Regions from separate parts of the Kineococcus aridisoli genome, predicted to be linked through region 3. Evidence: riboswitches for the same ligand, from Rfam matches in the RefSeq annotation. Region 3 holds a riboswitch; each other region holds the start of a gene.
What was found. Region 3 has a riboswitch for S-adenosylmethionine ahead of ACRYM2_RS04670 (ABC transporter substrate-binding protein). Riboswitches for the same ligand answer to the same signal wherever they lie in the genome.
Positions count from the first base shown of each region.

Region 1: it holds a riboswitch for S-adenosylmethionine, as region 3 does, so the genes downstream of both, sfnG (dimethylsulfone monooxygenase SfnG) here and ACRYM2_RS04670 (ABC transporter substrate-binding protein) in region 3, are expected to answer to the same signal.
Region 2: it holds a riboswitch for S-adenosylmethionine, as region 3 does, so the genes downstream of both, ACRYM2_RS13690 (acyl-CoA dehydrogenase family protein) here and ACRYM2_RS04670 (ABC transporter substrate-binding protein) in region 3, are expected to answer to the same signal.

Region 1 covers NZ_JBJLSF010000019.1:53,999-56,250, forward strand. The annotation lists gene purH (bifunctional phosphoribosylaminoimidazolecarboxamide formyltransferase/IMP cyclohydrolase) at 1-893, shown strand, start outside; gene ACRYM2_RS07795 (DUF3017 domain-containing protein) at 949-1,191, shown strand; SAM riboswitch class I at 1,220-1,316, shown strand; gene sfnG (dimethylsulfone monooxygenase SfnG) at 1,328-2,252, shown strand, end outside.
Region 2 covers NZ_JBJLSF010000046.1:22,603-24,854, forward strand. The annotation lists gene ACRYM2_RS13685 (AAA family ATPase) at 1-716, shown strand, start outside; SAM riboswitch class IV at 922-1,032, shown strand; gene ACRYM2_RS13690 (acyl-CoA dehydrogenase family protein) at 1,090-2,252, shown strand, end outside.
Region 3 covers NZ_JBJLSF010000010.1:10,256-12,507, reverse strand. The annotation lists gene ACRYM2_RS04670 (ABC transporter substrate-binding protein) at 1-1,279, opposite strand, end outside; SAM riboswitch class I at 1,457-1,549, opposite strand; gene ACRYM2_RS04665 (GNAT family N-acetyltransferase) at 1,595-2,080, opposite strand; gene sufU (Fe-S cluster assembly sulfur transfer protein SufU) at 2,074-2,252, opposite strand, start outside.

The DNA of each region.
Region 1 (2,252 bases), on a different contig from region 3:
ACCCGCACCAGCGGGCCGCCGTGTACGCCGACCCGGCCTCGGAGCCGGGCATCGCGCAGGCCGTGCAGCTGCACGGCAAGGCGATGTCCTACAACAACTACGTCGACGCCGACGCCGCCCTGCGCGCGGCCCACGACTTCACCGCCCCGGCCGTGGCCGTCATCAAGCACGCCAACCCGTGCGGCATCGCGACCGGCACCGACGTCGCCGACGCCCACGCCAAGGCGCACGCCTGCGACCCGGTCTCGGCCTACGGCGGCGTCATCGCCGCCAACCGCCCGGTCACCGCGGCGATGGCCGCGCAGGTCGCCGACGTCTTCACCGAGGTCGTCATCGCCCCCGGCTTCGAGCCGGAGGCGCTGGAGGTCCTGCAGCGCAAGAAGAACATCCGGCTGCTGCAGCTGCCGGAGGGCTACGGCCGCCCCCCGCAGGAGTGGCGCCCGGTCTCCGGCGGGATGCTCGTGCAGTCGCTGGACCGCATCGACGCCGACGGCGACGACCCCGCGCACTGGACCCTCGCGGCGGGCGAGGCCGCCGACGAGGCCGTGCTGGCGGACCTGGTCTTCGCCTGGCGCGCGGTGCGCTCGGTGCGCTCCAACGCGATCCTGCTGGCCTCGCAGGGCGCCTCGGTCGGCGTGGGCATGGGCCAGGTCAACCGGGTGGACTCCTGCCGGCTGGCCGTCGAGCGCGCCGGCGCCGAGCGCGCCCGCGGTGCGGTCGCCGCCTCCGACGCGTTCTTCCCCTTCGCCGACGGTGCGCAGATCCTCATCGACGCCGGGGTGCGGGCGATCGTGCAGCCCGGCGGCTCCATCCGCGACGCCGAGGTCGTCGAGGCGGCGGCGCGGGCCGGCGTGACGATGTACTTCACCGGCGCCCGCCACTTCGCCCACTGAGGCCGCGGTGCCCCCGGCCCCGGCCCCGGAACGGGTCCCCCCACCGGGCAACGCCGTGCTCGCGACCCTCGTCGCCGGGCTCGTCGCCGCCCTGGTGCTGACCTGGTTCACGGGACCGACGACCGGGGGCATCCTCCTCGGCGCCGACCTCGCGGTCGCCGCCGTGCTGCGGCTGGTGCTGCCCGTGCGCATCGCCGGGGCGCTGGCCGTGCGCTCGCGCGCGGTCGACGTCGCGGTCCTGCTCGTGCTCGCCGTCTCCTGCATCGCGCTCGCGGGGATCGTGCCGACACCCTCCTGACGCGCGGTGGCCTGGGTTACGCTGCCGGGGACCATCCAGAGCGGCTGAGAGACCTGGCTCGTCGACGCCGCAGCAACCGCACGCCCCGCCGGGCGCGCAGGTGCTTCCGCCAGGACCGATGGAGGAAGGCACACCGATGTCCCTGAAGTTCGCCTACTGGGTCCCCAACGTCTCCGGTGGTCTCGTCGTCTCGACCATCGAGCAGCGCACCAGCCACGACCCCGCCTACAACGTCGAGGTGGCCAGGGCGGCCGAGCGGGTCGGCTTCGACTACGCGCTGACCCAGGTCCGCTACCTGGCCTCCTACGGCGCCGACGCCCAGCACGAGTCCACCTCGTTCTCGCTCGCGCTGCTGCTGGCCACCGAGCGGCTGAAGGTGATCGCCGCCGTCCACCCGTTCTTCTGGCACCCCGGCGTCCTGGCGAAGTTTGCCGCGACCGCCCAGGAGCTCACCGGCGACCGGCTCGCGCTCAACGTCGTCTCCGGCTGGTTCAAGGACGAGGCCACGCAGCTCGGGGTCACCTGGCACGAGCACGACGAGCGCTACCGCCAGTCCGAGGAGTTCATCCGCCTGCTGCGCGGGGTGTGGAGCGAGGACGGCTACAGCCAGCGGGGCGACTTCTTCAACGCCACCGGCATCACCTTCCGCCCGCAGCCGAAGGTCCAGCCCGAGCTGTTCCAGGGCGGCAACTCCACGGCCGCGCAGGCGATGGCCGGGCGCGTCAGCGACTGGTACTTCATGAACGGCAGGTCGATCGCCGACGCCGCCGCGCAGGTGCGCGAGGTGAGTGCCCTCGCCGCCGCGAACGGACGCTCGATCAAGTTCGGGCTCAACGGGTTCGCCGTCGTGCGCGAGACCCGCGAGGAGGCCGGGGCGGTGCTGGAGGAGATCGTCGCCAAGGCCGACGTCGCGAAGGTCGAGGGCTTCGGCGCGGCCGTCCAGGAGGCCGGCAACGCCACGAAGGACCGCAAGGGCATGTGGGCCGACAGCTCCTTCCGCGACCTGGTGCAGTACAACGACGGCTTCCGCACCGGCCTGGTCGGCACGCCCGACGAGGTCG
Region 2 (2,252 bases), on a different contig from region 3:
TGCGCCGCGAGGCCGACGGCATGAGCTGGGCCGACGTCGAGCACGCCCGGCTGGTGACCGAGGTGGGGCTGGGCCAGCCCGTCGGCTACACCGAGCACGAGGCCCGGCTCATCGCCACCCACGAGGCCGGGCACGCGGCGGTCGCCTGGCTGGTCGCCCCGCACCGGCGCCTGGAGGTCCTCACCATCGTCAAGCGCGCCCAGGCCCTCGGCCTGCTCGCCCACGGCGACGCCGAGGACGTCTACACCCGCTCGCGCACCGAGCTCGCCGGCATGATCGACATCGCCTTCGGCGGCCAGGTCGCCGAGGAGCTGTTCTTCGGCGACGTGTCCACCGGCCCGGCCGGCGACCTGCAGTCGGCGACGTCGGTGGCCGCGCAGATGGTCGGCGCGGCGGGCATGGCCGGCACGCTGGTGTCCTTCGCGGCCGTGCAGCAGGGCGCCCTCGCCGACGGCAACCTCGTCTCCCGGGTGCTCGGGGACGCCGAGGGCCGCCGCATGGTGGAGAACCTGCTCAGCGAGCGCAAGGAGTCCGTGCGCGAGCTGCTGGGGCGCAACCGCCACCTGGTCGCCGCGCTGCGCGACGCGCTGCTGGAGCGCCACGAGCTCATCGGCTCCGAGATCACCGACGTCCTCGAGGGTGCCCGGAGCGCCCACGAGCAGCCCCCGCGGGTCGTCGACCTGCGCGAGGGCGCGGCGGTGCGCGAGCGGGGCTGACGCGCTCGCCGCGGGCGTGGGCAGGAGGGGAGCCACGCCCGCGGCGCAGGAGCGGCGCCCGCCGGGGGGACGGGTGCCGCCGCGGGGACGGAGGGGGGCCGGGACGGGGGACCGGGGACGGGGGAGCGGGAGGGTGCAGGGGTGCTCGCGGGGGGTCGCGGGCACCCCTGGACCGCGGCCCCCCGCGCGTGGTTGGCTGGCGCCAGGTCATGAGCGCCAGCGCCAAGCCCCGGCTCGCTGGCCGGCAACCCTCCTCGTCGTGGGGTGCCCCGGGTGATGACCTGACCTGGTGCTGACGCACGGGTAAGGACGAGCGAGCGCACGACCACTCCCGGGCCGACGCACCGCCGCGTCCACGACCAGGAGGAACCCCGTGAGCACCACCCTCGACGACCCCGCCCGCACGAGCGCCGCCGACCGGCTGGCCGCGGTCCGCGCCCGCCTCGCCCCCGTCCTGCGGGAGGTGGCCGCCGGGACGGTGGCCCGCGAGCAGGACCACGAACTGCCCTTCGCCGCCGTCCGCGCCCTGCTCGAGGCGGGCCTCGGCCGGCTGCGCCTGCCCGTCGCCGAGGGCGGGGACGGCCTGGACCTCGTGCAGCTGGCCGAGGTGCTCGTCGACGTCGCCGAGGCCGACTCGAACCTGCCGCAGGTCTTCCGCGGCCACGTCGCCTGGGTCGAGCAGGTCCTGTCGCTGCCCGCCGGGGAGCACCGCGCGCGCTGGACCGCGCGCATCGCGGCGGGCGAGCTCGTCGGCAACGCCTGGAGCGAGGTCGGCGACGGGGTCACCGGGGAGCAGCAGACGGTGGTCACCGAGCGCGACGGGCGCACCCTCGTCAGCGGGCGCAAGTACTACACGACCGGGACGATCTTCGCGGACTGGACCGACGCCACCGCCCGGCGCGCGCTGCCCGACGGCTCGCACGAGGTCGTCACCGTGCTCGTGCCGGTCGGGGCCCCCGGCGCCGTCGTCTCCGACGACTGGGACGGCTTCGGCCAGCAGCTCACCGGCACCGGCACCCTCGTGCTCGACGACGTCGAGGTCGACCCCGCCGACGTGGCGCCCTTCACCGACCGCTTCCGCTACCAGACCGCGCTCTACCAGCTGGTGCTGCTCGCCGTGCAGGCCGGCATCGCCGCCGCCGTCGAGCGCGACACCGCCGCCCAGGTGCGCGCCCGCACCCGCACCTACACCCACGGCCTGGCGCCGCTGGTGCGCCACGACGCGCAGGTCCTCTCGGTCGCCGGGGAGATCTCCTCGATCGCCTTCACCGCCCACGCCCTGGTGCGCGCGGCCGCGCAGGCCGTCCAGGGCGCCGCGGACACCGCGCACCTGCGCGACGGCGAGGCGGACCGCGCCGCCAACGTCGAGGCGGAGATCCGCACCGCCCAGGCGCAGGTCGTGCTCTCCGGGAGCGTGCCCCGCGCGGCGACGCTGCTGTTCGACACCCTCGGGGCCTCCGGCACCAGCCGCGCGCGCGACCTGGACCGGCACTGGCGCAACTCCCGGACCGTCGCCTCGCACAACCCGGTCGTCTA
Region 3 (2,252 bases):
ACTCCTGCACGGCGTTCGTCTCGGCGACGGTGGCCTGCTTGAGCTGCAGGTCGACACCGACCTCGCGCAGCTGCTGCTGCACGAGCTCGAGCACCGCCGAGACGGGCTGCCAGAACGTCACGGTGAACGTCAGGCGCTGCCCGTCCTTGGTGCGGATCCCGTCCGCGCCCTCGCTCCAGCCGGCCTCGTCGAGCAGCGCCGCCGCGCCCTCGGGGTCGTGCACCAGCAGGTCGGCGTCGTCGGGGGCCGAGGGCGTGGAGGCCGACAGCGCCGAGGTGACCGCCACGTCGCCGGGGTTGAGGATGGCGGCGAGCTGCTCGCGGTCGATCGCCCTGGACAGCGCCTGGCGCACCCGCACGTCGGAGAACAGCGGCCGGGAGGAGTTGGGGAAGAAGTTGTACGGGATCCCCGGGTTGGCGCGGCGCTGCGTCCAGAAGCCGTCGCCGTCGAACTGCGGCAGGTCCTGCGCGGCGATCCCCGCGGTCGCGTCGATCTGCCGCGAGAGCAGCGAGCCGGTGCGGACGCTGGACTCGGGCACGACCTGGTAGGTGATGGTGTCCAGGTACGCCTCGCCGGTGTGCCGGGAACCGGTGGGACCCCAGTCGTACCCGGTGCGCTTGTCCAGCACCACCTCGCTGTCCTTGGTGTAGGACCCGACGGTGAACGGCCCGGAACCCACCAGCGCGCTGCCGTCGCAGCGGGCGGCGGGATCGGCGGTGGTGGTGGCGGGCGACACCAGCCCCAGGCTCATCGTCGACGTCGCCTGCAGGAACTGCGCGCTGGGCCGCTCGAAGGTCACGACGGCGGTCTGCGCGTCCGGCGTCGAGGTGCCGGTGTAGCCGGCCAGGTAGGTCGAGCCGAGGGAGGCCTTGGCGCCCAGGGCGACGATCCCGTCGAGGTTGGCCTTGACGGCCGCCGCGTCGACGGGGGTGCCGTCGCTGAACGTGGCGCCGGTGCGCAGGTGGAAGGTGAACGTCGTGGCGTCCGGGCTGACCTCCCACGACTGCGCCAGCCACGGCTGGACGGAACCGTCCTCGGGGCTCTGCACCGTCAGGGAGTCCACCAGCTGCCGGCCGATGTTCAGCGCGTCGTTGTTGCCGACCTGCTGGGGGTCGATGCAGCCGGAGTCGACCGAGATGGCGAACCGGAGGTTCCCGCCGCGGACCGGGGTGCCGTCGCCGGCGGCGGGCTCGGAACCCCCACCGCCCCCGCCGCAGGCGGCGGCGGTGAACAGCGCGAGCAGGGCGGGGGCGGCGAGCAGGGGCGTGCGGGTGCGCAAGGGGGCTCCAGGAGGGCTGAGGGGGACCGCGACCGCACGAGCGCAGGCCGCAGCGCACCGGGCCACGGGCCCGGTGGGGGGTGGTGCTCGTGGTCAGCGACAGCCGGTGGAGCAGGTGCGGCACAGGTCGACGACCCGCCGCAGGATCGGCACGTGGGACTTCGCGCTCACGGTTCTCCTCCATCGGTCCTGGCGGAAGCACCCGCGCCCGTTGCCGGGGGGTTGCTGCGACGTCGCCGAGCCAGGTCTCTCAGCCGCTCTGGATGGTGTTCTCCCAGCGAGCATACGCACACCGGGTGCCCGCGCTCAACCCGCTCACAACCTCCGGTGCATCACGTGCAGGCCCACCAGGCCGTGCACCGGGTGCTCGAACGCCTCCGGGACGGTCCCCACGATGGAGAACCCCAGCGCCTTCCCCAGCGCGACGGCCGGCGCGTTCGTCTCGACGACGGCGTCGACCTGCACCGCGAGGAAACCCTGCTCGCGCGAGAGCGCCAGCACGTGCTCGGCCAGCGCGCGGCCGACGCCGCGGCCGCGGGCGTGCGGGGCGACCACGACGCCGGCCGTCGCCACGTGCGCACCCGGACCGGGCAGGTTCGGCGCGGCCCTCGCCGTGCCCAGGACCCGCTCGTCCTCGACCGCGACGACCGTGCACCCGGGCGGAGGTCCCACCCACGCCCGCAGGGCGCGCTCGGAGGTCAGCCCGCGCGGGAGGGCGAACACCTCCTCCTCGGCGACGACCTCGTCGAAGAACGGCCACACCTGCTGCCAGTCCGCGTCGGCGAACGCGCGGATCAGCACGGGCGCACCCGCAGGACCGCGTCGGCCAGGGCGCTCCAGCTCAGCAGCGCGCACTTGACCCGGGCCGGGTACCTGGACACCCCGGCGAGGGCGACCCCGTCGCCGAGCACGTCCTCGTCGCCCGCGTCCGCGCCCTTGCTGGTGAGCATCCCGTGCATCGCCTCGCGGGTGC